DNA from 3 places in the Pseudoalteromonas sp. SG41-1 genome. Region 2 is predicted to be linked to each of the others. Evidence: predicted binding sites of a transcription regulator. Region 2 holds the regulator's gene; each other region holds the start of a gene.
What was found. The regulator sigma-54, encoded in region 2, starts transcription at its own class of promoters, with help from an activator protein. The targets are predictions, from matches to a motif close to GTTGGCACGNNNNTNGNNT.
Positions count from the first base shown of each region.

Region 1 (10,492 bases), on a different contig from region 2:
GATGAGTTTTGAATTTGAGAATGGCCCAGATGACATTTTACCAGGCTGGGTTCCAACTGGTGTTCGTTTTGAACGCCTAGGTAATATTCAGTAACAATGAAAAAAAATGTAACAGAGTTATATAGCAAAATAGGGTATACCTTTATTGATCAAGTATTGCTTGAGCAGGCGATGACCCATCGCAGCCATAAAGGACAACACAATGAACGCTTAGAGTTTTTGGGCGATTCCATTTTAAGCTTTGTCATTGCCAATGCTTTATATAGTAAGTTCCCCAAAGCGCGTGAAGGCGATCTTAGCCGCATGCGTTCAACGCTTGTGCGTGGACAAACCTTAGCTGAATTTGGTTTAGAGTTTGGCCTAGGTGATTACTTACGCTTAGGGCCGGGTGAACTTAAAAGTGGTGGTTTTAGACGTGAATCAACTTTAGCTGATGCGGTTGAAGCAATTATTGGTGCGGTATTTTTAGATGCTGGCATTGATGTTTGTGGAGACTTGATTTTGGCGTGGTACGAATCTCGCCTTGATGCCATTTCGCCAGGTTTAAACCAAAAAGATCCTAAAACATTACTACAAGAATACTTACAAGCCCGCAAATTACCTTTGCCAGGCTATACTGTAGTAGATACTAAAGGTCAGGCACACAATCAAACGTTCACGGTTGAATGTATTGTTGAAGGTATGGATAGCATCATCTCAGTTGGCAGTTCTCGTCGTAAAGCTGAACAAAAAGCCGCTGAAAAAGCGTTGAAGATACTTAAAAATGAATCTTGATACATTGATCCAACCGCACACGCGTGATTTAGATACTTTTTGTGGCATGGTCGCTATTGTTGGCCGCCCAAACGTTGGTAAATCTACCTTGCTTAATGAAATTATTGAGCAGAAAGTAAGTATTACCTCGCGTAAACCGCAAACCACACGCCACCGTATTATGGGTATTCATACTGTAGGTAAGCACCAAGCCGTGTATGTTGATACACCAGGCCTGCATGTTGAAGAAAAGCGTGCCATTAACCGTTTAATGAACCGTGCTGCTTCAAGTTCATTAGGTGATGTTGAGCTAGTTATTTTTGTTGTTGAAGGTACTCATTGGAATGCTGACGATGAAATGGTGCTTAACAAAGTAAAGCAAAATGGCAAACCAGTATTACTTGTGATGAACAAAATTGATCAAGTAAAAGACCGTGACCTTGTGCTACCGCATATGAAGTGGTTAGGCGAAAAGTTTGATTTTGTTGGCATTATGCCAGTATCTGCGACTCAAGGTAAAAATATCAACCTGATCAAAGATGAAGTAACTAAGCGTTTACCACCGTGTGAATTTTACTTCCCTGAAGATTACGTAACAGATCGTTCAATGCGCTTTATGGCAGCCGAAGTGATCCGTGAAAAGTTGATGCGCTTTATGGGTGAGGAGCTTCCTTACTCAGTTACCGTTGAAATTGAGCAGTTTAAATGGCAAGAAAATGGCATTTGGCATATCAATGGCTTGATTTTAGTTGAGCGTGAAACGCAAAAACGTATGGTTATTGGTAATAAAGGCGAAAAGCTTAAAGTGATTGGCCGCGAAGCCCGTAAAGATCTCGAAGAAATGCTTGATAATAAAGTGTTTTTAGAACTTTGGGTGAAGGTTAAATCAGGTTGGGCTGACGACGAGAGAGCACTTCGCAGTTTAGGCTATGGTGAAGATTAATAGCCTAAGCGATATTTATGGATAGCGACTTCTACACGGCATATTTATTACACCGACGTCCTTTTAGTGACTCACAAGTAATGCTTGATATGTTAGTAGAAGGCGTTGGCCAGTTGCGCATGCTGGCGCGAATTAGCGGTCGCCAAGCAACAAAATACAAAGCTCAGTTACAACCCTTCCAAGCTTTACTGGTAAATTATACCGGTAAACACGACCTGAAATATATCCAACGATTTGAACTACATGGCACGCAATCCACACTAGTTGGGGATCAGCTTTATTGTGGGTTTTATCTAAATGAACTAACCAACCGCATTGTACCAATTAATGAACCAATTGATCATGCCTATCAATTGTATAAAACTCACCTACAACAGCTTAACCAGCACCCTAACTTACAAGCTGTATTACGTTCTTATGAATTTCAATTATTAGAATTATTAGGCTATGGCGTTGACTTTAGTTTTGATGCCGCAGGCGATCCAATTTCGGCAGAGCAAACGTATAGTTACTTTGCTGAATACGGCTTTGTTGCCCAAGAAAATCAAGGCAGTGGCTTTTCTGGCGCGCAGTTAAATGCAATTGCAGCTCATGACTTTAGTGCGCCGGATGTGTTATATATGGCAAAACAATTAAGTCGTCATTTAATGAAGCCTTTATTAGGCAAAAAACCATTAAAAAGTCGCGAGCTGTTTATATCCAAATAGTTTGGGTATTCACCAACAATCTTAATACGGTATTTTTAACCGTTATTTTTACAGGTAAAAAAATGAAAGATATTCTTTTGGGTATAAACGTTGATCATATTGCTACCTTACGCCAAGCTCGGGGTACAAGTTACCCAGATCCAGCACATGCTGCGAGTGTTGCTGAGCATGCTGGCGCTGATGGGATCACTATTCATTTACGTGAAGACCGTCGTCACATTCAAGATCGTGACGTGTATGTGATGGCTAAAACAATCCAAACACGAATGAACCTTGAAATAGCGGTTACAGATGAAATGATTGATATTGCTTTAGATGTTAAGCCAGCTTATGTTTGCTTAGTACCAGAAAAACGCGAAGAGTTGACCACCGAAGGCGGTTTAGACGTTGTTGGTAATCTAGATAAGATTAAAGCCGCGACAGCAAAATTAACTGACGCCGGTATTAAAGTATCGTTATTTATCGATGCAGACAAAGCACAACTAGATGCAGCTAAAGCCTGTAATGCCCCTTATGTTGAAATTCATACTGGCGCTTATGCGGATGCGCAAACTGATACCGAGATACAAAAACAACTTGAGCATATTCATCAAGGTGTAAAGTATGCAGCAAGTTTGGGTTTGATAGTAAACGCCGGCCACGGTCTTCATTATCATAACGTGAAACCGATTGCTGCTATGAAAGAGATTTACGAACTAAACATTGGTCACGCAATTATAGCGCGTGCAGCCATAGATGGATTAGATAAAGCAGTACGTGACATGAAGCGACTAATGCTAGAAGCGAGAGCTTAATTTTAACTTCTCTTAAAATGCAAAAAACGACTCAAAAGAGTCGTTTTTTATTATTTGTATCTAACTGGATTAACAGTTAGTTTCTTTAGCGTTAACGCCTTCTTTTACTTCTTCACAGGCGTCTTCTACTTTGTTTTGTACGTCGGTTACAGCTTCATCGATGCGTTCACCGGCCTCTTCTGCATGATTGTCTTCACAACCCATGATAAAAAAACTAGCGAATAAAGCGATCACAGCAGTTTTAATAGTTGTCGATTTCATAATGTAATTCCTTGTAAAATTAATAAATGTGTTGTTATTTAAAATAAATTGTTATCACTTAGGGACATTGCCGCGCAACGCACCTGAAACGAGTGAAATAACTAACAATACAATAAAGATAAAAAAGATAATCTTAGCAATTCCTGCTGCGGCACCTGCGATACCACCAAAACCTAACACTGCAGCAATAAGCGCAATAACTAAAAATGTAATTGTCCAGCGTAACATTGTCGTCTCCTTGGTTTGTTAATTTGTTCAGAGTAAATAATGCCAGTTACATGCCATGTATTTAAATCCTTTATTATCAATAGGATAGTGTTTATTTTATTTATTTTCATGAATTAGGTGGGAATTATTTACAGCTTTATCTGTAACTTATACTCGGCGTCCTGAAAAATAAATATTTCAGTATGATTTTTTGGTAAGACCAATTTCATGTTGAGTGCTTTTTCATTAATTTAACAGTTGTTGAGTAGTTCGGTTGGTAAGTTATTAAGGTGCAGATTAGATTTCACTTATAAGTTATAGCTATATTCAGTATTTTTATCATCTATATCCTATTAAATTATAGTAAAAAGCAGTGTGTTAACTTTGCTGAAGATATGTTAGCTTTATATTAATTGGTTTTACCAATTTACAAAGTGTTGGACTTGGTCTGTTTCTTTGATATGATTATTGCATAAATATTTAAATAAAGTGATTTTTTACCTATCTTTCGGGTGGGTAAGAATACTCAGGGGGGGGGCAGAATGGATATAGGTCAATTACTTGCTACTGCAGCAAACTTAATGCTCACTGGGATGGTGGGAGTTTTCGTTTTTCTTTCGTTGTTGATTGCAGCAATTACCGCTATGTCTAAATTAGCGAGCCGCTTTGAACAGCCGGTTGTAATGCCAACGCGCACACCATCGATCAAAGCACCCGGTGTACCAAGTGAACACATCGCTGCGATAAGTGCTGCCATAGCTCAGTACAAAAATAAACAAAAACTATAAGGGATGACTTGTGGCTAAATTAAAATTAACAGAATTAGTACTTAGAGACGCGCATCAATCATTATTAGCAACGCGTATGCGTTTGGATGACATGCTACCGATTGCACAAAAATTAGATGATGCAGGTTACTGGTCGATCGAATCATGGGGTGGGGCTACTTTTGATTCATGCATTCGTTATTTGGGTGAAGATCCTTGGGAGCGTATTCGTGCTCTTAAAAAAGCTATGCCAAATACTAAACAGCAAATGTTATTACGTGGTCAAAACCTTTTAGGCTATCGTCATTATGCAGATGATGTTGTTGAAAAATTTGTAGAGCGAGCGCACAAAAATGGTGTTGATGTGTTTCGTATTTTTGATGCGATGAACGATGTTCGTAATCTTGAAACGGCTATTAAAGCTGCGATTAAAGTTGGCGCACATGCACAAGGTACAATTTCGTACACAGTAAGCCCGGTTCATACACTTGATATGTGGTTAACGCTTGCCAAGCAGCTTGAAGAGTTAGGCTGTCATTCAATTTGTATTAAAGATATGGCTGGTTTGCTTAAACCATACGATGCAGAAGAGTTAATCAAAGCGTTAAAAGAAACAGTCTCTATCCCAATTGCAATGCAGTGTCATGCCACAACAGGTTTAAGTACTGCTACTTACCAAAAAGCGATTGATGCAGGTATTGATATGCTTGATACCGCAATTTCATCAATGAGTATGACTTACGGACACAGCGCAACTGAAACGATTGTATCGATTGTTGAAGGTACTGAACGTGATACTGAGCTGGATTTAAATCAACTCGAAGAGATTGCTGCTTATTTCCGCGATGTTCGTAAAAAATATGCCGCGTTTGAAGGCAGCTTAAAAGGTGTTGATGGCCGTATTTTATTAGCGCAAGTGCCTGGTGGCATGTTAACTAATATGGAAAACCAGCTTAAAGAGCAAGGTGCTGCGGATAAATTGAATGAAGTATTACTTGAGATCCCACGTGTACGTGAAGACTTAGGTTATTTACCGTTAGTTACACCAACATCACAAATTGTTGGTACACAAGCAGTATTAAATGTATTGACGGGCGAGCGTTATAAAACTATCACCAAAGAAACTGCCGGAGTGCTAAAAGGTGAGTATGGCGTAACTCCTGCGCCGATGAATAAAGAATTACAAGAGCGCGTACTTAATGGCGCAGAAGTCATTACTTGCCGCCCAGCTGATTTATTGCAACCAGAACTAGAAATACTCCAAGCTGAGTTATTAAAAGAAGCAAAAGAGCAAGGCTTAAGCTTAGCGGATGAGCAGATTGATGACGTTTTAACGTATGCATTATTCCCACAAATTGGGTTGAAATTCATTAAAAATCGTAATAACCCAGATGCTTTCGAAGCTGTACCAAGTGCTGAATCTGCTAATAAAGAACAACCAGTTAGCAATAAAAAAAGTAACAGCAACACAGTAAAAGCAGAGCAGTACAGCGTAAAAGTAGATGGTAAAGTTTATGATGTAGTGGTTGCACAAGGCGGTGAGCTTAAAGAAGTAACACTTAAAGATAGTGAGCATATTCCACAATCGGCGTCAGTTGCTTCCGGCGAAACACTTAACGCTCCACTTGCTGGTAACATCTTTAAAATCAAGGTGAAAGCGGGTCAAACGGTAAATGAAGGCGATGTAGTGATCATCATGGAAGCGATGAAAATGGAAACTGAAATTCGTGCAACCCACACCGGTACTATTGCTGAAATTCTTGTTGCTGAAGGTGATTCAGTGGCAACGGGTGACGCTATGATAGCACTAGCTTAGGAGCTCAGAGGATGGAAGCATTATTAAACCTCTGGCAAGCAACAGGTATTGCTAATTTTACATTTCCTGCGCTTATTATGATCGCAGTAGGGTGTTTATTGTTGTATCTGGCAATTGCGCGCAACTTTGAGCCGTTATTATTATTACCAATTGGCTTTGGGGCAATATTAACAAATATCCCCGTAGCGGGCTTATCAGACCCCGGTGGTTTGCTGTATTACGTTTATCATATTGGGATTGATACCGGTGTATTCCCATTATTAATATTTATGGGTGTTGGTGCACTCACTGATTTTAGTGCCTTGATAGCTAATCCTCGTATGTTATTGCTAGGTGCTGCAGCTCAGTTTGGTATTTTTGCAACCTTGTTTGGCGCAATTTTACTAAACTATGTACCAGGTTTTGAGTTTTCTTTACAAGATGCGTCAGCAATTGCGATTATAGGTGGTGCAGATGGCCCGACGGCAATCTTCTTAGCCTCAAAACTTGCTCCTGATTTATTGGGTGCTATCGCCGTAGCTGCATACTCATATATGGCGTTGGTGCCAATTATTCAGCCGCCAATTATGCGGGCTTTAACCACACCAGAAGAACGTAAAATTCAAATGCCACAGTTACGCACCGTATCAAAAAAGGAAAAAATTATTTTTCCGTTAATGGTATTGAGTTTAACGATTTTGTTTTTACCTGCAGCAACGCCACTGGTAGGCATGTTCTGTTTAGGAAACTTGATGCGAGAGTCTGGTGTGGTTGACCGTTTAAGTAATAGTGCACAAAACGAGATCATAAATATCACCACTATTTTCCTTGGTTTAGCTGTAGGCTCTAAGCTTGCTGCAGATAAGTTTTTAACCGTAGAAACAATTGGTATTTTGGTACTCGGCGCCTTGGCTTTTGCAATTGGTACAGCTTCAGGTGTATTTATGGCAAAAGGTATGAACAAGTTCTCTAAATCACCAATCAATCCACTCATCGGCGCGGCTGGTGTATCAGCTGTGCCAATGGCTGCACGCGTAGTTAATAAAGTGGGTCTGGAGAATAATCCGCATAATTTCTTATTAATGCATGCAATGGGACCAAATGTTGCGGGAGTACTGGGTAGTGCTGTGGCTGCAGGTATCTTGTTAGCGCTGGTAGGTTAAATAAATCATTAAACTATACCCAGCGAGCTGAGTATGGTGAGGTAACTTTTACTTCCAACCGACTGCGCAGTATTTACTGCGCTTTTTTTTGCGCTTAGGGTCTGTTGACCTTTCAGGGTTAAAATTTGCTCAAACTAGGGGCGATTTAATCACGGCGCGAGATTTGTAACCTAGTGGGCTAAGTAAAAATCGAGCAACAAAGAGTTAATCGCCCCTAGGCAGAACCCTTCGGGCAGCGCGTGTTTGGCATTTATGCCGCGTTATCTCCTATTTATGGGGAATAACCACACTACATAGGCTCTGCCTTGCCTAAAAACCAAACGCGCAGCTGCAAATTTAACCTCGAAAGATAAACAGACCCTAGGTATACTCGATAGATATTTTATTAAATAGGAATGGTATGAATATCTTCGTGATTTTAATTTCACTGTTTGTTGCATTAATCATTCTTGTGCCACTACTTGAAAAGTATCAGTCTAAAATGGGCCTAGATGGTGCGACTAAATATGCCAAATACATCTGGCCATTAGTGATGATTTCATTGGTTGTGCAATTGATTTATGTGTTGGTGAGATAGAGCGTAGCCGTCAGTTTTAAGATTCAGGGCAGCTAGAAGCAGTAAGTTGCCCAGCGTTAAAATTGCCTGCGTAGGTTGTGGTTGAACACCCCGAAACCCAACGAAAAATATCCTGCCAGTCTGCATCAATGCACAGCATTATCGGATGTCTTAAATGCAATAACTGACGATTCATGAACCATTATGTGTGAAGTCAAACTTTTAGCTTGTACTATTTAGCCTCAACAGGTTTAAAATCATCGATAGATATTTGGATACATATTCAGCATGAGAAATAAATCGCTTCTCCGTCCTTGTTGTCCTACTTATTCAATAAATTTCATTGCTGTTGCAAGTGAGTTTGCAGATGAAGTACTTAACATGTTTTTTGACTAATAAGTCATGTAATTCTTGGTTGTCTAGTTTCATACAGAATCATTGATGGGGGCACAATGACAAAGCCAGTCAAAACTAAACGTAGCAAAAGGGTTCCGTATGACAAACTTGTTAGGCATCTGCAAGGTTATTGACACGAATAGCTCCCATGTGAAGCCCGTATACAATTGAGAGTTTACTTTTGGTGTTATGAAAAAATATCATATAGGCAGTGTTATTTGGCTCACCATACTCTTCCTTGCTGCCGTAATATTCCAAAAACCAATTAAGCTTCTCCGCCTTTTCATTCTCACTGCTATTAAACTGATCTGTGAGATAGTTTATGTATGAAACCCTATCATTCGCAAAGCCTACGTGAATACGAGTTACGTCATTTTCAACAACAAATTCAAAATCTATGTCTTTTTTACTTGAATCTTCAATCCTTTCTACTGATGAGAAAGTCGATAGCTTTCTGAATACTTTATCAGGAGTTAAATCCAACTCTATGATTGGGAATTCGGGCTCAAACTTTACCTTTTTGAAGATGTTAAACATAGGGTTGCCTAATAATTTTATCTACGACATTTGTCGTTTTATAAACCGACAAATCTCCATATTACGATGTATTTATCTTAGTCATCAAATAAACAGCTGTATATAATTAGTAACTTCGTTTCACTTTTCTAAATGCAGCAATACACCCAAATGGTAGAGAGCAGTAACATTGGACAAAATTCAAGCTGCTATTGATGTATACAGTTAGTTGCTGATTAGTTTTGTTTTATTGTAAATTAACGCGTGACTATTTTATCGGGGTCAGAACACACAATCTTATGGCTTATGACTTATGGCTTATGGCTTATGGCTTATGGCTACAGCTCCACAAAAAAACCGTTGCTATTGGCATAGCAACGGTTTTATATTTTCTGGCCGCTTTACTTAAGCGCTAACTGTAGCTCTCGGTTGCGCTCTAGCTGCGCTAAGAAGTTATCTGCTATTGGTTTAAACTTAGCAAGCTCGTCGCGAGGCAGAGGCTCTGACTTCGGTAACTTAACCGTTTTAGGGTTACGGTGAACGCCGTTAACTAAAAACTCGTAGTGTAAGTGCGCGCCTGTTACACGACCGGTGGAGCCGACAGTACCAATTTTTTGACCTTGCTTAACTTTTTGACCCGTTTTAACTAGTTTCTTGTTAAGGTGTAGGTATTTAGTGACGTACTGTGTGCCGTGACTAATAAATATATAGTTACCATTATACTTACTGTAACCAGCTTTAATTACTTTACCATTACCAGAGGCAACTACTGGCGTTCCAGTACGAGCTGCGTAGTCAATCCCACGGTGTGCTCTTACTTGTCCTGTTACAGGGTGTAAACGACGCGGATTAAAGCTTGAGCTAATATATTTAAAGTTAACTGGTGCACGTAAAAATGCTTTTTTCATACTACGCCCTTCAGGCGTGTAAAAAGTACCATCGCTGTGACGGATAGCCGCGTAACGTTGACCTTGGTTAATAAACTCAGCGGCAATAATTTTACCTGTGCCAATAAACTCGCCATCAACATAATGCGATTCATAGATTAAACCAAATTGATCGCCTTTACGGATATCATTGGCAAAATCCACATCCCAACCGAATATATCAGCAAAGTTCATTATTTGCCGTTCACTTAAACCAGCAGCAATACCTGAGGTCCAAAAGCTGTTAGTAATTTCTCCGCCTGTTGATTTAGTTAATGTTTCAATTTCTTTACTATCAATAGACGTATCGTAGTTACCTTCTTCATTTAATGTAACGAACAGGGTATCTGTTTTTGAAATCACATAACGTAACTGTGCCAAAGAACCATCTTCGGCGGTAGCAAAGCTTAATGTTTCACCAGGGTGAATTTTACTAAGTTTACGTGTTTCTGCATTGGTATTAAGCAGTTTATGAACGGTTTGCGCCGAGAATCCGGCGCGTTTGAAAATAAGTGCTAAATTGTCACCGTTTTTAACTTCGAAATCGATGAGATCGTATTCTGGGAGTTTTGCTGCATCTTCTTGCGAATTTAATTCAGTTAATTGCTCAACGTCATCAACTTTAATTTGTAATTCGTAGCGCTTGCCAATTTCTAACGCATCAGCGCTATTGTCTTTAGAGGCGGTGGCTTTTTCTGAAGGAATGAG
Region 1 is NZ_JACJFL010000014.1:39,085-49,576, reverse strand. Features, by position in the region: gene lepB (signal peptidase I) at 1-94, shown strand, start outside; gene rnc (ribonuclease III) at 97-774, shown strand; gene era (GTPase Era) at 764-1,696, shown strand; gene recO (DNA repair protein RecO) at 1,714-2,403, shown strand; gene pdxJ (pyridoxine 5'-phosphate synthase) at 2,466-3,197, shown strand; gene H5203_RS10310 (hypothetical protein) at 3,267-3,458, opposite strand; gene H5203_RS10305 (DUF1328 family protein) at 3,513-3,686, opposite strand; gene H5203_RS10300 (OadG family protein) at 4,208-4,453, shown strand; gene oadA (sodium-extruding oxaloacetate decarboxylase subunit alpha) at 4,464-6,248, shown strand; gene H5203_RS10290 (sodium ion-translocating decarboxylase subunit beta) at 6,260-7,390, shown strand; gene H5203_RS10285 (hypothetical protein) at 7,791-7,967, shown strand; gene H5203_RS10280 (hypothetical protein) at 8,454-8,879, opposite strand; gene H5203_RS10275 (peptidoglycan DD-metalloendopeptidase family protein) at 9,260-10,492, opposite strand, start outside.
Region 1: the regulator sigma-54 is predicted to act here: its motif matches at 3,726-3,744, upstream of H5203_RS10305 (DUF1328 family protein).

Region 2 (10,492 bases):
CGTTCTAAGTGCGGTAACCAAGTTTGTACAAAGGTTTGGATCTGCCAAGTGAATTTTTGCACGATACTGTGACTGGCTAAATAATCTTTTACTGGTTGATCCAGGCCTGTGAGCGGTTTTAACTCAGGCTCCCAGTGTGGATTAGGTAAAAAACGTGCATCAAATACATAATCGGCTTCTTTTGGAATACCATGCTTAAAACCAAATGATTCAAAGGTGATGATTAGTTTTTTATCTTTTTTCCCTAAAATCTTTTCACGGATTGACTCAGCAAGCTGGTGGACACTGAGATCTGTGGTATCAAGCATGAAATCAGCACGAGTAGTTAATACATCAAGCAACACTTTTTCTTGCTTGATGGCTAAATCCAGTGGCAAAGAATCCAAAGATAATGGGTGTAAGCGGCGGGTTTCAGAAAAGCGTTTGATCAGGGTTTGATCATCACTGTCTAAATAAAATAGCGTCGGATTTGCAAAACCAGGCAAGTATTCAAGAATGTCGTTAAATTCTTCCTGCTCTTTCGGTAAATTACGAACATCGATACTGACGGCTATTTTGTCGTAATTATCAGAGACACTGCGTACTAATGACGGTAATAAGTTAACTGGAATATTATCTACACAATAATAGCCAAGATCTTCTACTACACGTAAAGCAACAGATTTACCTGAGCCAGAACGCCCACTGATGATGATTAACTCCATGTAAATTCTCCTTCATTTAATACCAATTTTATTAAAAACATGCTCATTCTTGCTTGTTAAATAACCCACTAACTTTGTTTAAAATTATTTATATAGAACAACTATATCTCATAATTTCCACCTTGTTCTAGAGCTATTTTCCTGTTGCAATAATTACTCTCTAATTCAATACAATACAATTGGTATGACTACGACTGAGCTGCAATTACATGATACAAATCTTGGTCTGTTTTTGCGCTACGTAGTTGTTTACAAAAATCTTTGTTATTGAGTTTATCAGCAATTGTGGCTAACGTCTTCAAATGAAGTTGGCTGTCACCATCTGGTACGATGAGGGCTACAAATATATCAACTGGGCGATTATCAATCGCATCAAAATCAACCGGTGATTCACTCACTAAAATTATTGCTAGCGGGTTTTCAACACCACTCATACGGCCATGAGGGATAGCAATACCACGACCAATACCGGTACTACCTAGTTTCTCTCTCGATAGTAGTGCGTTGAGGATTTCTTGTTGTGATAGCTGAGGGAGCTGTTCATGAGCCAATTGGCTTATAAATTCAATGATCCGTTTTTTGCTATTAAAAAGGACCGCAGCTTTACTGCAGTCCTGACAAATAAGTGAGCTTAATTTCATAGTGTTAGTGTCGAGCGTGCTTCTCTTTGTGTTTAATTACTTGACGATCAAGTTTATCGATTAGTCCGTCAATAGCTGCATACATGTCTTGGTGCTCAGTCGAGGCAAATAATTCAGCGCCACTGACATGTAATGTGGCCTCTGCTTTTTGGCTTAGTTTTTCTACATCAAGAATAACATGGACATTATTGATATGATCAAAATGCCTTTCAAGCTTGGCAAACTTATTGTTTACATAGTCTCTTAATGAATCAGTAATTTCTACGTGACGACCAGTTAAATTTAGTTGCATAAGCATTTTCCTCTTGTGATTTTACGCCTTAAATCAAACTTTTACGTTGATTTGACGGTGGAATAGCCAGCGACTCGCGGTATTTTGCAATAGTCCGTCTAGCTACTTTGATACCTTGCTCTGCCAATATATCTGCAATCTTACTATCACTCAATGGTTTCGCTGAGTTTTCTGCACTGATCAATTTTCTGATCAATGCTCGAATAGCTGTCGAAGAGCATTCGCCGCCGTTCTCAGTGCTTACATGACTTGAGAAAAAATACTTTAACTCAAAAATACCACGGGGGGTATGCATGTACTTTTGTGTCGTTACGCGAGATATTGTTGATTCGTGCATCTCAACCATTTCAGCAACGTCGTTTAGTACCATAGGTCGCATTGCTTCAGGGCCATGCTCAAAGAATCCCTGCTGTTGTTTTACAATGCAGTTAGTTACTTTGAGTAACGTCTCGTTACGACTTTCTAGGCTTTTAATAAACCATTTAGCTTCTTGCAAATGCGAACGTATAAATTGGCTGTCAGTGCTTGATTTTACTGAGCGTGACATTGCCGCATATTGGCTGTTCACTCTAATTTTTGGCATGCTGTCTGGATTAAGTTCAACCACCCAGCGACCTTTAATTTTTTTCACCGAAACATCAGGTATAACATACTCTGATTCTTCGCGTACTATAGTATCCGCAGGCTTTGGATTAAGGCTGTGGATCAGTGTCATTACTTCTTTCAGCTCATCTTCTTTAAGCTTAGTCTTTTTCATCAAAGTGCGATAGTCACGACTAGCTAATAAATCGATATGATCAGTTAAAATCATTTTAGTCTCGCTAATCCAAGGAGTTGCAGGATCAAATTGATTTAATTGAATACATAAACATTCTTGTAGGCTGCGCGCAGCAATACCAACAGGGTCAAATAACTGAATGCGTTTTAACACTGCTTGCACTTCGTCTAGTTCGATTTCTTCTTCGTTATTACCTTGATTTAAGCTCTCTGCGATGTCTTCGCAGCTCAAGGTTAAAATACCTGAATCGTCAACAGCTTCAACAATCGCAATGGCAATAGCTTCATCGGTTGGACTAAAAGGTGTGAGCTGTAATTGCCACATCAGATATTCGTGCAGGGTTTCAGTTGAAGCACCTTGATAAATTGACTCATCTTCAGGCATTGGGCCGGATGACGTATTTGGCGCAGCACTCATGTATTCGTCCCAGGTGACGTCCATAGCCATTTCGTCACTTAAAGTCTCTTTGCTTAATGCTTCGCTACTTTCTTGTTCATATTCGCTGGGCTTGTCGTCTGCTGATGCACTAACGGTTAAGTCATCGTTGTCTTGTTTTTGTTCGTTTTTACCAGCCGTGTCGTCTGAATATTCATGCTCTTCTAGCTCTAACAATGGATTGCTGTCGAGTGCTTCTTGAATTTCTTGCTGGAGATCCAATGTACTGAGTTGCAATAAGCGAATTGCTTGTTGCAGCTGTGGTGTCATTGTAAGTTGCTGGCCCATGCGCAGCTGGAGTGATTGCCTCATGTATCTCTAACAATCCTTTTATTGTTATCATCGTTAAGTCTAGCAGATACTTAGCCGAGCGTGGCTTTATAGCCTAAATTGCTCGCCCAGGTAAACATCGCGGACTGTTTGGTCGGCAAGTACATGCTCAGGGGTACCTGATGCAATTAACTCCCCATGAGAAACTATGTAGGCTTTTTCACAAACATCAAGGGTTTCTCGTACATTGTGGTCGGTAATAAGTACGCCAATACCACGGTTTTTAAGGTGTTCAATAATCTTCTTTATATCTAACACTGAAATAGGATCAACGCCAGCAAAAGGCTCATCAAGTAAGATAAATTTTGGATTTGCGGCTAAAGCGCGTGCAATTTCAACTCGACGACGTTCACCACCAGATAATGCCATACCTTGGCTGTCGCGAATATGTTGAATGCTAAACTCATCAAGTAAGCTGTCTAGTGCTTCTTCTCTGGCTTGTTTATTCAGCTCTTTACGAGTTTCTAAAATAGCCATCAGGTTTTGATAAACAGTTAACTTACGAAAGATGGATGATTCTTGTGGTAAGTAGCCAATCCCTAACCGTGCGCGACTGTGCATTGGGAGTAAAGTGATGTCATTATCATCAATACTTATTTTACCTTTGTCGCTAGGTACTAAACCCACAATCATATAAAAAGTGGTGGTTTTACCTGCGCCATTAGGACCCAGTAAGCCAACAATGCTGCCTGCGCTAACTTCTAAACCCACGCTTTTTACAACTTGGCGACCTTTATAGCTTTTTGCTAAAAATTCAGCTTTTAATATACTCATGGCTGCCCTTTAGGTTTGTCTTTTTTACTGTCAACAGGTACCAAAATAGTGTGTACGCGATCGTTTGAGCTTGCGCCTTTTTCAGCACTGATCAGCTGTTGGTCCATATCATAGGTAATGCTTTTGGCATTAATTTTTTGACCTGCTTGAGTGACTTGTGCATTACCAATTAACGTTAAATAGCGCTTGGCGACATCGTAACGGACTTCATCAGCACTGGCGCTCATTATTGTGCCATCAGTTTGTTTTTCTTCAAAGTAAGCAGGGTTACCAGTTGCAACAAGCAATTGTTTGTTATTGCCTAAATCTTCGCGCTTATGGACTTCAAGTCGATCCGCTTTGATACGGCGGTTACCATGAATGATTTCAACATTTTTTTCAAAAATACCGATATTATCTTTCAGTTGGGCAAGCTGCTTTTCAGCACTGATAGAGACTTGATCCGCAGGTGGTGCCGTATTTTCAGCAAAGCTTGCAAAGGCAATGAGTAAGCTTGGTATCACAAGCAAGTGAGCAAATTTATTGGTCATAATATATGGTTCGCGTATGGTTAATTAGTTCTACCACTTCGGCTTTTAAGTCGGCATGGAGGCCGCGCCCAGTGATCTTTAAATTTGGTCCGATTAATTCAACTGGTTGTTCTGAACTCATGGTTTGTAGTTCAATATCAACCTGAATATTATCTGCGTTTATATGTTCAATCATGGCATTATTGGTCAGGTTTTTAGCAACCACATTACCTTCTAAAATTAATTGATGATTTTCATATAGGGTGGCTTCATCGGCATTAATTTGCCACGTTTGCTGTTGATTATAGAGTGTAAAAATAGGTTGTTCAAAGTAAGTAAACCCTAACTGTTGGTAAAGTTCCATTTTTGCAGCTGTTACTTTGTGGCTAATTTTACCTTGTTCATCAAACGCGGTTTGTTTTAATGCCACCGCAGTATAATCAGGTTTTGCTATTATATCTTCTTGGTTTTGTTTTATGGCAGTGCTTTGATAAAAATACGGATACCACAGCCATACCATACAGCCGACAAATAATACGCATAATATTAAACGCGCACTATTCATGAGCTTGTGCCTTCGCTAGTTAATGATTTACCATTTTCGAGCATTAATAAATCAGTGAGTTCACGCACCGCTCCAAAACCACCAGGGAGCATGGTTGTATAATGTGAAACTCGCTTGATCAAAGGGTGAGCATCATTTACTGCCACCGCAAAACCAACTAATTCCATTACCGGCAAGTCAGGTCCGTCATCGCCTATGTAAGCGATTTGTTCATCGCTTAACTGCAATTTATCTTTGAGCTGTTGATAAGCTTGCAACTTGTTTTCTTGACCTTGGTAAATATGCGGTACTGTCAGGCTAGTCATCCGTTGCTGAACTATCTGTGAATGACGACCGGTGATCACGGCAACTTCAAAACCGCTATTGATCAGTGCTTTGATACCAAAACCATCTTTAGTATTAAACGCTTTGAGTTCTTCACCTTGATTGCCAAGATAAATGCGGCCATCTGAAAACACCCCATCGATATCACAGATCAGGAGTTTGATTTTTTGTGCTCGCTCGCTCGCATCATCTGAAAGTGGCTGATATAAGTCAGCAAACTGCATTATAAAACTCCTGCTTTGAGCAAATCTTGCATATTAAGAGCACCAATAGGGTGGTGTTTATCATCAACTACAATTAAGCCATTGATACGCTTATTCTCCATAATATTGAGTGCCTCGGCGGCAAGCATATCCGCGGTTGCTGTAGTGCAAGAGCGGGTCATGACAGTGCTGATCAAAGTGCTATGAATATCTATTCGTTGCTCTAAAATTCGGCGTAAATCACCGTCAGTAAAAAGCCCTGCAAGTTGCCCTGTGTCATCAACAATGGCCGTCATACCTAAGCCCTTGGCCGACATTTCGATTAATGCATCTTTGATACATTGCTTGTCATTGATCATAGGCGTTGCTGGGCCACTGTGCATAATATCTTTTAAACACAATAGTAAACGTTTGCCTAAACTTCCCCCAGGATGCGATAGCGCAAAGTCATCTGCAGTAAAGCCTCGGGTTTCTAACAGAGCAACGGCTATTGCATCACCCATCGCAAGCGTTGCAGTCGTGCTCGCAGTCGGGGCGAGTCCTAATGGGCAGGCCTCTTGACTTACTTTGATGCATACATGAGCATCAGCCCAATTTGCCATTGATGATTCAGGGTTACCTGTCATGGCGATCATTTTTGCGCCAATACGTTTAATAACCGGAATAATATTCAGTACTTCGCTGGTTTCGCCTGAGTTAGAAATAAGCATAACCACGTCATCACGAGTGATCATCCCTAAATCACCATGACTTGCTTCACCCGGATGGACAAAAAACGCAGGCGTGCCAGTGCTTGCCAGTGTTGCAGCAATTTTATTACCAATATGCCCAGATTTCCCCATACCGACTACTATGATCCTTCCGTGACATTGATACATCAATTGGCAAGCTTGATTAAAGTTTTCGTCTAGATATTGGGTTATATCAAGCAGTGCTTGGCGCTCTATTTCTAGCACCCGCTTACCTTGTTCAATAAAATTTAACTGCGTCATTGTGTTATCCATTTTGTGGGTAGCATTAAGCAACTTGGCTAAAAATATAACTCTGATATGCTAAAAATGCGACCAATAACAGGCCACCTTCAACTCTATTAATGCGTCTTGTACCTTTAAAGCTCAAGGACATAGCTATAAGGGCTATGGTGGCACCAATCATAATTAAGGCATCACGGTTTGCAGCTGAAGGGTCAATAATTGAAGGGTTGATAATCCCAGCCAGTGGCAACACAGCTAAAATGTTAAAGATATTTGAGCCAACAATATTACCCAGTGCTAAATCATCTTCGTTTTTTAATACCCCAGCAATACAGGCTGCCAGCTCAGGCAGACTGGTGCCAATAGCAATAATGGTTAACCCTATTACTAAATCACTTAGGCCAAAGTATTTGGCTATATCAACTGCTGAGCCAACTAAAAAATGTGAGCTCACAGGCAGTAATATCATACCAATAATTAACCAAAATAAAGCCGATTTGGTGGGCACGTTATCTGGTACGTCTTCACAGGCTTCACTTACAAATGGGTCATCAGCTTGGTTTTTAGCGCGAATAGAAATAATAACTAAGCCCGCAATAAAGACTACAAAGCCTATGATTAATGCAACGCCCTCAGCAAATGAAAAGTAGTTATCCGAAAATATATACCAGGCGGCGATTGACACTAGCAGCACAAGCGGCATTTCGCGTTTTAATGTCATTGATGATACTGATAGTGGGCGCAATAGCGCGGTAATACCTAAAACAAGTAAAATATTAGTGATATTTGAGCCAACGGCATTACCCACGGCAGTGTCAGTTTTACCTGCAAGCGCAGCTGATGCTGAGACCATCATTTCAGGGGCTGACGAGCCCATAGCAACAACTGTTAAACCAACAATAAGAGTAGGAACACCGAAATTTTTTGCCAGTGCCGCAGCACCATATACAAAGCGATCTGCACTCCAAACGAGAGCTGCAAATCCGAGAATTAAAATGACAAAAGAAGTCACCATTACGTTACGCCAATTATTCAAAATGAGATGGCTGCAAATAGTAACAAAAGCCAACCTGAAAGTATAAATAAAAGAATCTGCGAAGCTTGTTAGATTATGGACAGATTTGGACTGAGAAAAATTATTTAAGCGACGGTTAAGCCAACGGCTGTAAGCTTTGCAGCGCTATTACATAGAATATTACAAAATTTTACGATTTGTTTTTTCCATCTTGGTGTAAAAACGCTTAAAATAGGTGAACTAGTGAAAATAGTAATGGAGAGCGACTTGTCGCAACCAATAGTAGAAATCAAGGATGTAAGCTTTTCTAGGGGCAATCGCTGTATATATAAAAATATGAGCTTTAGTGTCCCTAAAGGAAAAATTACGGCAATTATGGGGCCAAGCGGAATTGGTAAAACCACCATGTTGCGTTTAATTGGTGGCCAATTAAAACCAGATAGCGGCACTATTTTATTCGAAGGTAATAACATTCCTACCATGTCGCGCAAAGAGCTTTATGCGGCGCGAACCAAAATGAGTATGTTGTTTCAAAGCGGCGCATTATTTACCGATATGTCAGTGTTTGACAATATCGCTTTTCCGCTGCGTGAGCACACTCGTCTAAGTGAAGATTTAATTCGCCTTGTGGTGCTAATGAAATTACAAGCTGTTGGCTTGCGTGGCGCACAAGATCTAATGCCTTCTGAGCTGTCAGGTGGTATGGCACGTCGTGCTGCATTAGCGCGTTCAATCGCGCTTGATCCTGAATTAATTATGTATGATGAGCCATTTGCAGGCCAAGACCCTATCTCCATGGGAGTGTTGGTTAAGTTGATTAAGTCGCTTAATCAAGTGCTTGGGTTATCATCATTAATCGTAACTCACGATGTAACAGAAGTAATGAGTATTGCCGATCACGTTATCATTATTGCCGATCAAGGCGTTATTGGTAGCGGTACACCGGATGAAATGCGTAATCATGAATCGGCCCTAGTTCAGCAGTTCTTAAAAGGGTTATCTGATGGCCCAGTGCCGTTTCATTTTCCTGCTCAACCTTATCAAGAAGAATTACTGGGAGGGCGCCGCTGATGTTTGATTTTTTGCAAATGCTAGGTCATAAAACGTTAGGACGGTTTGCTGCACTTGGTCGCTCTACTCAGATGTTGATAGGTGCGTTGTGGAGTTTGCCTAATTTTAGAAAAGGCACGCCGCTTTTAATACGGCAATTATATATGGTCGGCTCGCAGTCACTATTGATTATCATGGTGTCGGGCTTATTCATTGGTATGGTGTTGGCGTTGCAAGGCTACACCGTACTAGTTGGTTATGGTGCAGAGGATAGCTTAGGCCCATTAGTAGCATTGAGTTTACTTAGAGAGTTAGGCCCTGTTGTTACTGCATTATTGTTTGCCGGGCGAGCTGGTAGTGCATTAACCGCAGAAATAGGTTTAATGAAAGCGACTGAGCAGTTATCAAGTCTTGAAATGATGGCTATTGACCCTCTTAAACGTATTATCGCGCCACGCTTTTGGGCGGGCTTTATCAGTATGCCATTACTGGCGTTGATATTTTCAGCAGTTGCAATTATTGGTGCTCATTTAGTGGGGGTTGATTGGTTGGGTGTTGATACGGGGAGTTTTTGGTCAATCATGCAGTCACAAGTGTCATTCCAGCAAGATATTTTAAATGGCATGATCAAGAGTTTTGTATTTGCCATCGTGGTTACATGGATTGCGCTTTATAAAGGCTACGATTGTATACCGACCTCTGAAGGGATCAGTAAAGCAACAACAGAGACAGTTGTACACTCATCTTTGGCTGTTTTAGGGTTTGATTTTATTTTGACAGCGGTAATGTTTACTAGCTAATAAAGGTATAGATAATGAATTCACGGAAATTAGAAATTTTAGTTGGTTTTTTTGTTGCGCTAGGCATAGCAGCTTTTGCTATGTTGGCGTTAAAAGTTGCCAATGCAGGGATCAGCGGCAACGGCGAAACCTACTTATTGAAAGCCAAGTTTGAAAACATTGGTTCATTAAAAACACGTGCGCCGATTAAAGTAGGTGGTGTAGTGGTTGGTCGAGTTGAGGGAATTTCAATTCACCCACAAGAATTTGTGCCAGTTGTTGATATGACGATTGATGCGCAATATCAATGTCGTTTTTCAGATACCAGCTCAGTTTCAATCCTGACATCAGGCATTCTCGGTGAGCAATACTTGGGGATTAACCCTGTTATTGCCCCAAAATCAGCTGAACAAGCGTGTTTAGGTGTTGCGGTAACGAGTGATGATAAAAACTTAGGGTTAGACGAGTTATTTGGTGTTGAGAGCAAAGCCTTAAATGATGGCGACTATATCACTGACACGAAATCAGCATTGGTGCTTGAAGAGTTAATCGGGCAATTTTTATTCAATCAAGGCGGCGAGTAAGTAATTATGTTTAAGAAATTTTTAATGGTAGTTGCGCTGACTTTCAGTGCCATTAGCGTAGCAAGCGATGCGGTCAATTTAACAGACCCATATAAAATGGTCCGCCAAGTATCTGATAATACTTTTCAACGTATTACTCGTGACCAGCCTTTAATCGAAAAAGATAAGGAGCACCTACGGGTTATTGTCAAAGAAGAGTTGATGCCTTACATTGATTATAAATATGCTGCACTGCGTGTATTAGGAAGTCATGTATCAAAAGTACGTGCGATTAAAGATCCTGCCGAGCAAAAACAAGCAGTTGAGGATATTAAACACTTTATTGATGTGTTTCAAGAATACTTAATCGCTACTTATGCTGGTGTGTTTACGCAATACACCAACCAAAAAGTAGAGTTTGGTGCAAGCAAAGAGTTTACAGGACAAGACCTAGTATTAGTGAAAACCAAAATTGTCGAGCCAGGCAAGCCGGAAATTAAAATTGATTTTAAAGTACGTGAAGATCGCGATGGCGAATGGCGTGCTTATGACATGG
Region 2 is NZ_JACJFL010000063.1:7,677-18,168, reverse strand. Features, by position in the region: gene rapZ (RNase adapter RapZ) at 1-704, opposite strand, end outside; gene ptsN (PTS IIA-like nitrogen regulatory protein PtsN) at 893-1,345, opposite strand; gene hpf (ribosome hibernation promoting factor) at 1,350-1,637, opposite strand; gene H5203_RS20865 (RNA polymerase factor sigma-54) at 1,666-3,162, opposite strand; gene lptB (LPS export ABC transporter ATP-binding protein) at 3,229-3,954, opposite strand; gene lptA (lipopolysaccharide transport periplasmic protein LptA) at 3,951-4,484, opposite strand; gene lptC (LPS export ABC transporter periplasmic protein LptC) at 4,474-5,028, opposite strand; gene kdsC (3-deoxy-manno-octulosonate-8-phosphatase KdsC) at 5,025-5,576, opposite strand; gene H5203_RS20840 (KpsF/GutQ family sugar-phosphate isomerase) at 5,576-6,547, opposite strand; gene H5203_RS20835 (calcium/sodium antiporter) at 6,573-7,544, opposite strand; gene mlaF (phospholipid ABC transporter ATP-binding protein MlaF) at 7,800-8,615, shown strand; gene mlaE (lipid asymmetry maintenance ABC transporter permease subunit MlaE) at 8,615-9,394, shown strand; gene mlaD (outer membrane lipid asymmetry maintenance protein MlaD) at 9,409-9,957, shown strand; gene H5203_RS20815 (phospholipid-binding protein MlaC) at 9,964-10,492, shown strand, end outside.

Region 3 (10,492 bases), on a different contig from region 2:
ATTAAACCACGCGAAGTTAAAAAAGTAACTTATTACTAAAACGCTTGATCTAATAAATTCGTTGTTATTTACGTTAGTAACTAACAAAATACACGCTAAAATATCTCACAGTGAATACTTCAGTGCTATGCTTTATTTAATGTTTTTTATTGAATAAAGCTTGTGGCACGTAAAAAAATAACTCGGTTTTTATTAATATACTTATGGTCGCGTCAGTGAGCGTTTTACACCTTGGCTGCGTGCTTTTGCGAAAGTTTAGTAACTGCCCGTTACTGCATTTTGCGCTATTGTTTATATTAGTTACCAGTGTGGTTTTTGCCGATCGTCTCCCCATCCAGTTTAATGTCTTTTTAGAAAAAATGAACCTGCAATTTGGACCAACGCGCTTAGCGATAGCACGTAATTGGCAAACGATGTTGGTTCAGTCACAGAATCAAACTGGCAATAAAAGTATCTAGCGAAAGGTAGCTATAAATGCAGGGTAAATCAATTAATCAGAAGTAGGCACAGGTGAAGCTCAAAGAAGGGGTTATGCTTTTAAGTTATGGACGATTTTACTGTTACCGTGAACAACACTACCACCTTGGTCATATGTTGTAGAGGTTGGCACACCAATTAAAATGTCTTTTAATTGTTTGACGGTTAATTGTGCATGGTGGGCTGCATGAGCATTAACATCATTTTTCTTTTTACATGACTCTAATAATTTACGCACATCACTAATTAAGTTTGTCACTTCGTCAGATTCAACGTCATTATTTGCAAGTAAGGTTTTGAGCTCTTTGTCTAAAGTTTGAATTTGACTCAAAAAGGCGAGTTTTTGTTTCGCGACATCTTTTAGACCCTCACCACGACGGGAAGCTATAGCGGTTAATTCATCTTCTAAGATATCAGCAAGGGATGTTAAGCAATTTAGCTGCATAACAAGTTTAGAACTGATCAGACTGTTGTGATCAGCCATACACATCAAACTCAAATGCAGCGATATTTTTTGCTAACTTTTCAGCATCAATCTGATATTTACCTTCAGTAATTGCTTTTTTTAGCTCAGCCACTTTGTTGCTATCAAAACCAGAAGACTGCTGTGCTTTGTCTTGCAAAGATTTTAACTGTTGCGCTTGTGGTGTTAAGCTTACTGAATCAGCAGTCGCTTTTGGCGTAGTTGCTTGCGCAGTATTAGCATTATTGTTTTGTAAATCAACTTTTTGCTGTTTTGCATTGGTCAACACATTAGCCTGTTGCTGACCTTTATTTACTTGGCTTACCATGATTTCAACCTATACATTATCCAACACATGCCTTGTTATCGGCAACCATGCTAGAAACTTTAGCATAAATACGAAAGTTTAAATAATTACCTGCACAGACTCAACACCGTCAACACGGGCATTTAAAACTTTCCCTGATTTTGCATTTTTAACTTTTACTTGCTCCCCTAAAGTACCATCTTCTAGGGCTAAACCGGAAGTTTTTATTTTCAATCCTCGAATTATTGCGAAAATAGTGACATTATCCCCTTTGCAGACCATACAGATTTGATTTAAAGCAACAGGGTAACCACTGCGGATATTGCGTTTGCTGCGGCTACCAATCAACAGTTCTTCATCTTGTAAGTACTGTGCTCTTACGAAATGTTTTGGTTTCATAATCAAACGTAAATGATGGGGTTCGATAACTTCACCCCGACTTAAATTTTCAGTGGCTATAATCACAGGGGATAGTTCAATCATACGTACATGAACATATTGACTCCAACCATTTAGGTCATCACATTTTATTTGTACGGTTATTTGGCGATTAAATGGCGGCTCAGTAGGAATATTAAATGCAAGGTCGCTGTTACAGCCACGATCTGGGATCCGGCTATCCAATGTTAAGGCGTTGAGTTCCTTATCATCGGCAGTATTAGGGTCTAGTTGATCATAGACATGAGATACAGCAAGTTCTTGCAATTGTTCTTTGCTATATGTTTGCGCATACAGTGGAGTTACTAGGCATAAGCTAGCAAGAAAATAAAAAACACTGTATCTTCGGCTTTTTTTTAACAAACTCATAATGTTTCGACTATGCTTATGGTTGAAAACAGGGTATAAATATTTAGCGTCAATAAACAGACGCTCCCGTGTAGTTATGTAGCTTTACAGAAAGAAAGCAATTATTGTTCCGTTCTTATTCGCTTTCTTCAGGAGATTGAAATGGCAGGCATTTTAGACTCAGTTAACCAACGCACTCAATTGGTTGGGCAAAACCGTCTTGAATTATTATTATTCAAGCTAAGAGGGCGGCAGCGCTTTGGCATCAATGTGTTTAAAGTGAGAGAAGTACTGCAATGCCCTCCTTTGACAAACATGCCAAAGTCAAATGCGTATATAAGAGGTGTCGCACATATACGCGGGCAAACTATTTCTGTTATCGATTTATCGATGGCCGTGGGTGGTCCTGCGATCGAAAATATTAAAGATAGTTTTATAATCATTGCTGAATATAACCGTTCCGTACAAGGGTTTTTGGTTGGTGGCGTTGAGCGAATTGTTAATATGAATTGGGAAAAAATAATGCCGCCACCGTCAGGGGCTGGCAGATATTCATATTTAACTGCAGTGACAGAAATTGAAAACGAGTTAGTCGAAATTCTTGATGTAGAAAAAATATTAAACGAAATTTGCCCGGTGAATACCGAAGTCAGTGCTGCAATAGCTAATGATGGTGAAATTCAAAAAGACTTAGGTGAGCGCATTGTGTTTATTGCCGATGACTCTGCCGTTGCTCGTAATCAAGTCAAACGTGCATTAGAGCCGTTAGGCGTGCAAACAGAGCTGGCTAAAAATGGTAAAGAAGCATTAATACGCCTTCGTGAGATTGCTGCACTTGATTGTAAGCATGATATTACCGAGCGAGTAGGATTGTTGATTTCTGATGTTGAAATGCCAGAAATGGATGGTTATACCCTAACCGCTGAAATAAAAGCAGATCCAAAGTTAGCCCCCTTACATGTTATTTTACATACATCGCTCAGTGGTGTATTCAATCAAGCGATGATTGAAAAAGTGGGTGCTGATGACTTTATAGCTAAGTTCAATCCGGATGAGTTAGCTACAGCAGTGAAAAAATGGGTTCATTGTGACTAATTTGAAAAGGCGGTGTTACTTTGGAAAATAAGCATTTACAGCAAAGCGAGTACGATCAGTTTCGCTCTTTTTTAGAGCAACAATGTGGCATTGTTCTGGGAGATAATAAGCTTTATTTAGTCAAAAGCAGGCTTGCTCCGCTAATGGTTCGTTTTAATGTTGAATCATTGTCACAATTGGTTAGTAAAACACTGAGTCCGCATGAGCGGCAGTTACGTGCCGCAGTCGTTGATGCTATGACGACCAATGAAACTTTATGGTTTCGGGATCAATACCCGTTTGAACTATTGCAAAGTAAGTTATTTCCGGAACATAAAGAGTTACGTCGTCCGTTGAAAATTTGGTCTGCGGCAAGTTCATCGGGACAAGAGCCATATTCTATTGCTATGTCGGTTGCTGAGTTTCAAGCTAAACAGCCGGGTGTATTAAAAATGGGCGCGCAGATAATCGGCACTGATATTTCTAATACTATGTTAGATATGTGTAAGCATGCAGAATATGACTCCCTTGCTCTAGCTAGAGGGCTGTCGGTAGAGCGCAGGAAAAAGTTCTTTAAAGATAGTGGCAACGGCATGGCGCAAGTAAACGACTCAATAAAAAAATTAGTGAGTTTTAGACATCTTAACTTATTAGATTCATACGCGCTAATGGGCAAGTTTGATATTATTTTTTGCCGCAACGTGCTGATTTATTTCGCACCAGAGGTTAAAGCTAAAATTATTGCTCAGTTTGCTCAAGCACTAAATCCTAAAGGGTATTTATTTTTAGGCGCATCAGAGTCTATGTCAGGGTTAAGTGACGAATTTGACATGGTACGCTGTAATCCAGGTATTATTTATCAAAAGAAATAGCTTACCAGCGTATTTAACGCGCTAAAACACAAGTTACTCAAATCTCATCGGTGGTAAAACCGAATCTTGAATACTATAAAACGATGTGGCTCCACATCGTTTTTCTTTTTAAATCAAATGATTAAACGAACCATAAAACATCAACCTAATTGGCTCAACTTTTGCATTAATCATCTTAAGTCAATTTTTTGGAGATGGTTATGGCTATCAGTTTTGATAAAGCATTTGGGGTTCATCCTCATGCAATGTTGATCCGTTCGCAACGTGCTGAGTTATTAGCAACCAATATCGCTAATGCTGATACGCCGGGCTATAAAGCGAAAGACATCGACTTTGCCTCAGCATTGAAAGCGGCAAAAAGCCACCAACAAGGCGGCAATAACATGGTAACAACTAACCCAAACCACATTGCCGGTGGCAGTCGTTATGTTGGTAATAGTGAAATGTTTCGCTCGCCAAATCAAGCAGATACAGGTGATGGCAACTCGGTTGACATACAAGTGGAACGAAACTTGTATACAAAGAACTCATTAGAGTATCAGGCAAGCCTGCAATTTATGAGTAGTAAAATTAAAGGCCTTAAAAAAGCCCTCGGTAGTCAAGGAGCCTAAGCATGAGTTTATATAACGTTTTTGATATTTCAGGTAGTGGTATGAGTGCGCAAAATGTGCGTTTGAACACAACCGCGAGTAATATTTCAAATGCTAATAGCATTAGCTCAAGCCAAGACAAAACTTACCGGGCGCGCCACCCTGTTTTTGCAGCTGAACTGATGAAAGCATCAGAATCAAGCGGTAATGTTCAGGGGTCGTCTGTTGGCGTTAAAGTGTTAGGTATTGTAGAGAGTAATAAACCATTACAAATTGAATATAACCCTAATCATCCTAGTGCGGATGAAAACGGTTATATCTACAAACCTAACGTTAATGTCGTTGAAGAAATGGCTAATATGATTTCTGCCTCACGCTCTTATCAAACCAATGTGCAAGTTGCTGATGCAGCGAAGCAAATGTTAAGTAAAACACTGTTGCTTGGGCAGCGGTAATTGAGGAAAGATTATGAGTAACGATATCAGCAGCACATCGTCAACTTATTTAGATTCGATTAAGTGGCAAGACAAACAGGTTAGCAGTGATAAGAAAAGTGATGCGTTAACCCAAGAAGATTTCTTCTCATTGTTAACACAGCAACTGTCGTTTCAAGATCCCAGCAAACCAGCTGACAATGATCAAATGATCGCGCAGATGACAAGTTTCACCATGGCTGAAGGTATCTCAAACCTTAATAGTAATTTTCAGTCATTAGCCGCATCGATGACATCTAACTCAGCACTACAAGCATCGACTTTAGTGGGTAAACAAGCATTACTAGAGTCTAATACATTAGACCTAAACGATGTTGGTAGCGCTAAAGGAACCGTGGTTGCAGAAGAGCCTGTAGAAAACTTATTTCTACGAATTGAAGATTCATCTGGTCAGTTGGTGCGTAGTATTGATTTAGGTGCGCAATCAGCGGGCGCTGTCCGTTTCGAGTGGGACGGCATGAATGATAATAAAGAACGTTTACCACCAGGTGAATATAAAATTAAAGCTGAAGGGCAGTTAAATGGTGAGTACACGGCTTTACCTATAGCTACTTTTAAGAATATCGAGAGTGTTAATATTAATGGTGCAAACGGCATTATTATAAATACTAAAGAAGGTGCGGTTAGGCTAGCTGACGTTGCAGAAATCGCGTAAAAATTTTAATTATTAGTTAGCCACAGGCTAAACATTGACAGATTAGAGGTGAATTATGAGCTTCAATATTGCATTAACTGGCATTGCTGCCGCACAAAAAGACTTAGATGTAACAGCAAATAATATTGCTAACGTAAATACGGTAGGCTTTAAAGAGTCACGTGCTGAATTTGCTGATGTATACGCATCTTCGGTATTTAGTTCAGGCAAGACAAAAAATGGTGATGGTGTACAGACAACTATGGTGGCACAACAGTTTCACCAAGGTTCACTAAAGTTCACTCAAAACTCATTAGATTTAGCTATCACAGGTGAAGGTTACTTTGCCATGAGCCAAGATTTAGGGGCACAAGATTTTACTTATTCGCGTGCAGGCGCATTTAAACTTAATAAAGATAACTTTATTGTTGATGCTAAAGGCAATTACTTGCAGGGTTTTCCTGTTGATGAAGCTACAGGTGATACAACATCGGTAAGTTTAAGCACGTCATCAGCGTTACAGATCCCTGATTCATCAGGATCACCGCGAGCTACGACGAATGTTTACTCGTCGTTTAACTTAGACTCGCGTGCAACCTCGCCGTCAATAACTACTTTTGATCCTACAACGAGCGCATCATATAATAGCTCAACATCAACAACAGTATACGACTCGTTAGGTGAGCCGCATGTTTTACAGTTTTTCTTTGTTAAAACAAATTCTACAGTAACGGGTAATGACAATGAGTGGCAAACTTATGCGACCTTAGATGAAAAGCCATTTAGCCCTGCAGGTGTTCAAGAGACTGCTCCTCCTTACACACCATTATCAACCTTTCAGTTTGATTCTAGTGGTAAGCCATTAAACACAGATGGTGTCGCGAATACAGATAACACATTCAATCCATTAGCAATTCCAAGCGGTGCTGGTGCGGCAGTAGGGCTATCTGATTTATTAACAAATGGTGCCAGCTTCCCTGAAAATGTTACTGTTAATTGGCGCGATGAAGCGGCCACCGATAATAAAGTCCCGACTCAATATGCTAGTCGTTTTGAAGTTAAAGCACTTGAGCAAGATGGTGCTACTGTTGGACGTTTAGCCGGTATTGATATTGGTAGTGATGGTAAGATTGTCGCTTCATACAGTAATGGAGATACCTCATTCTTAGGACAAGTAGCCATGGTGCGCTTTTCTAACTCACAAGGCTTACAACAAGCTGGTGATACAGGTTGGAAAAAAAGTTTGACGTCTGGTGAGCCAATCGCTGGCGAACCAGGTTCTGGTACTTTAGGTTCCATTAACTCTACAGCGCTTGAGCAATCAAACGTGAATTTAACGAATGAACTCGTAGATTTGATCAGTGCACAGCGTAACTTCCAAGCAAACTCACGTGCGCTTGAAGTGAATTCAACACTACAGCAAGCTATTTTGCAGATCCGCTAATCTCGTTCTAATATTTTTTATAATCCGACACCTAGGCTGCTATTTATTAGCAGCCTTTTTTATTTGCGATTGATTATTTTTTGTAACTTATCACGTCAGTTTATTGTGGCACTTATCTTGCATTTGTCATGTTATAGATTTTTAACGTGAGTCGATGTTATGGACAAGATGGTCTACATTGCAGCGTCTGGAGCTAAGCAAAGTTTGCGGGGCCTAGAGCTTAAAGCAAATAATTTAGCAAATGCCAATACCACAGGCTTTAAAGCTGACTTCGCACAAGCGCGTTCGATGCAAGCTTTTGGCGAAGGCCTGCCGACACGTGTATTTACCATGCAAGAGCGGCCTGGTTCCAATATGACTTCCGGCGGTATTGTTGAGACTGGACGTGATCTAGATATTGCTATGAGCGATAAAGGATGGCTTACGGTGCAAGATGCTTCAGGTAATGAGGCATATACAAAAGTCGGTACGTTGAATATCACTCCTGACGGCGCTTTGATCACCAGTCACGGGCGTCAAGTTATTGGCGAAGGTGGACCAATTATTTTGCCATTGCCAGTGGAGAAAATTGAATTTAGTGAAGATGGCTCTATCCAAGTTCGCCCGCAAGGAGCTCCAGCTAACTTTTTAGAAGTTGTTGATCGTTTGAAGGTGATCAAGGCAAATAATTCAGAGCTTGAAAAAGGTAATGATGGCTTATTTCGGCCAAAGCCTGAATTACTGGATAATGATATATGTGGATTTTGTGACATCTCTAATGATGTGAAAGTGATGAGTGGCACTTTGGAAATGTCAAATGTGAATCCGGTACACGAGATGGTGGATATGATAAACCATCAACGCCAATTTGAATTACAAGTTAAGTTAATGAAAACGGCTGAAGAAATTGACGAACGTCAAACTCAATTGCTGCGTATTGTTTAACTTTATTGAGAGGATATTAATATGAATCCTGCATTGTGGATAAGTAAAACGGGGCTTGATGCCCAACAAACTGACATTTCGGTTATCTCAAATAATTTAGCCAATGCCAGTACCGTTGGTTATAAGAAAAGCCGTGCTGTGTTTGAAGATTTACTTTATCAAAATATTAATCAGCCGGGTGGACGTTCATCACAAGATACTGAAATGCCCTCAGGTTTAATGCTTGGTGCTGGTACCAAAGTGGTTGCTAATCAGAAAAACTTTTCTCAAGGCAATATGTTAACCACCGAAAATTCATTGGATTGGATGATATCAGGGCCCGGTTTTTTTGAAGTTTTACAGCCTGATGGCAATATCGCTTACTCTCGAAATGGTCAATTTACCACGGATGAAGACGGCCGTATTGTTACTGCCGGCGCTGGTTTTCCCGTACAGCCAGAAATGAATGTACCTGATGACGCACAGTCCATTACTGTATCGCAAGATGGAGAGGTATCAGTACGTATCTCAGGGCAGCCAGAGAATGTGGTAATAGGTCAGTTAACGATCAGTGATTTTATCAATCCATCAGGTCTAGAGCCGGTAGGTCAAAACTTATATACCGAAACGGCAGTCAGTGGCGCACCTGTGCAAGGTAACCCTGGCCTAGAAGGATTAGGCACTGTTGTGCAAGGTGCACTTGAAACCTCTAACGTAAATGTAACTGAAGAATTAGTTAACCTGATTGAAACTCAACGGATCTATGAAATGAATTCAAAAGTGATTTCAGCGGTTGATGAAATGATGAGTTATATCAGTCAGCAACTTTAATTAATTCGGAGCAAAGTTATGCGTAATTTATCTATAGTCTTAACGGGTGCATTTATATTGAGTGGTTGTATGACAACTCAAAACCACAGCGTGGTTCAAGATGATCCATACTATGCTCCCATGTATCCAGAGCCTGCCGCAGAGCAAATCGTGCCGACAGGCTCATTGTTTGATAGTAATTTATCAAATGATTTATATTCAGATAAAAAAGCCTTACGTACTGGAGATATTATTACAGTTAAGCTGCAAGAATCGACGCAATCATCAAAAGCAGCTAAAACTGAAACGGATAAACAAAGTGATGCCAGCTTAGACCCTGTCATTGGGTTAGGCGGACTACCGGTTAATATTGGTGGTGATAGTATTCAGTTTGGTGTGGGCAGCGGTGCAAAATTCAAAGGTGATACTAAGTCAAACCAATCTAATAGTTTATTTGGTGATATTTCCGTGAATGTTATGCGTGTATTACCTAATGGTAATTTAGTGATCCGTGGTGAAAAATGGCTGACTTTAAACACCGGCGAAGAATTTATTCGTCTGGAAGGACTTGTGCGCCCACAAGATGTTACTGCAGATAATACTGTGACCTCTAATAGAATCGCGAATGCTCGGATTCAATATTCTGGTAAAGGGCAAATGCAAGAGACTCAAACGGCAGGGTGGTTAACTCGATTCTTCACCAGCTCTCTGTTCCCTTTTTAAAGGATGTTGATATGAATAGCTTGAAAGCGTTGCTGTGTATATGTTTATTAAGTTGGCACTTTAGTGCAAGCGCTGAACGTATTAAAGATGTCTCAATGGTTGAAGGCGTTCGCTCAAACCAGCTGGTTGGTTATGGTCTCGTGGTTGGTTTACCTGGCACCGGTGAGCAAAGTCGTTTTACTGAACAAAGCTTTAAAGCCATGCTAAATAGTTTTGGTATTACCATGGCATCGAATTTAAAACCCAAAATCAAAAATGTAGCTGCGGTTGCTGTGCATGCTGAGTTACCTGCATTTAGGAAGCCAGGGCAGACAATCGATATTACTGTATCGTCAATAGGTAGTGCGGGTAGCTTACGTGGCGGAACATTACTACAAACCTTTCTAAAAGGGGTTGATGGGAATACTTATGCTATCGCACAAGGTAGCTTAATTGTTGGTGGATTAGGTGTTGAAGGAGCCGATGGTAGTAAGATCGTAATGAACACGCCTACGGTAGGGCGTATTCCTAATGGCGCAACGGTTGAACGGGCAATTAAAAGTCCTTTTATGCAAGGTGATTACATAACCTTTAATTTAAATCGTCCAGATTTCACTACCGCTAAACGTTTAGAGCAAACTATTAATGAACTTATCGGCCCAGACAGTGCACATGCACTTGATGCCGCTTCAATACGTGTTATTGCACCGCGTGATGCGTCGCAGCGTGTTGCTTATTTATCTACGCTTGAAAATTTAGAGTTTAAACCAGCGGATACTTCGGCAAAAATTATCGTTAATTCACGTACTGGTACCATAGTGATCGGTAAAAATGTAAAGTTACAAGCGGCGGCAATTACCCATGGTGGCTTGACTGTTACGATTGCGGAACAGCAAAATGTATCTCAGCCTAACGCATTAAGTGAAGGGGAAACGG
Region 3 is NZ_JACJFL010000005.1:10,492-20,983, forward strand. Features, by position in the region: gene H5203_RS05205 (LPP20 family lipoprotein) at 1-39, shown strand, start outside; gene flgN (flagellar protein FlgN) at 530-961, opposite strand; gene flgM (flagellar biosynthesis anti-sigma factor FlgM) at 954-1,268, opposite strand; gene flgA (flagellar basal body P-ring formation chaperone FlgA) at 1,347-2,054, opposite strand; gene H5203_RS05225 (chemotaxis protein) at 2,196-3,128, shown strand; gene H5203_RS05230 (protein-glutamate O-methyltransferase CheR) at 3,149-3,979, shown strand; gene flgB (flagellar basal body rod protein FlgB) at 4,180-4,590, shown strand; gene flgC (flagellar basal body rod protein FlgC) at 4,593-5,024, shown strand; gene H5203_RS05245 (flagellar hook assembly protein FlgD) at 5,038-5,718, shown strand; gene flgE (flagellar hook protein FlgE) at 5,774-7,141, shown strand; gene H5203_RS05255 (flagellar basal body rod protein FlgF) at 7,301-8,065, shown strand; gene flgG (flagellar basal-body rod protein FlgG) at 8,087-8,875, shown strand; gene flgH (flagellar basal body L-ring protein FlgH) at 8,894-9,577, shown strand; gene H5203_RS05270 (flagellar basal body P-ring protein FlgI) at 9,589-10,492, shown strand, end outside.
Region 3: the regulator sigma-54 is predicted to act here: its motif matches at 7,246-7,264, upstream of H5203_RS05255 (flagellar basal body rod protein FlgF).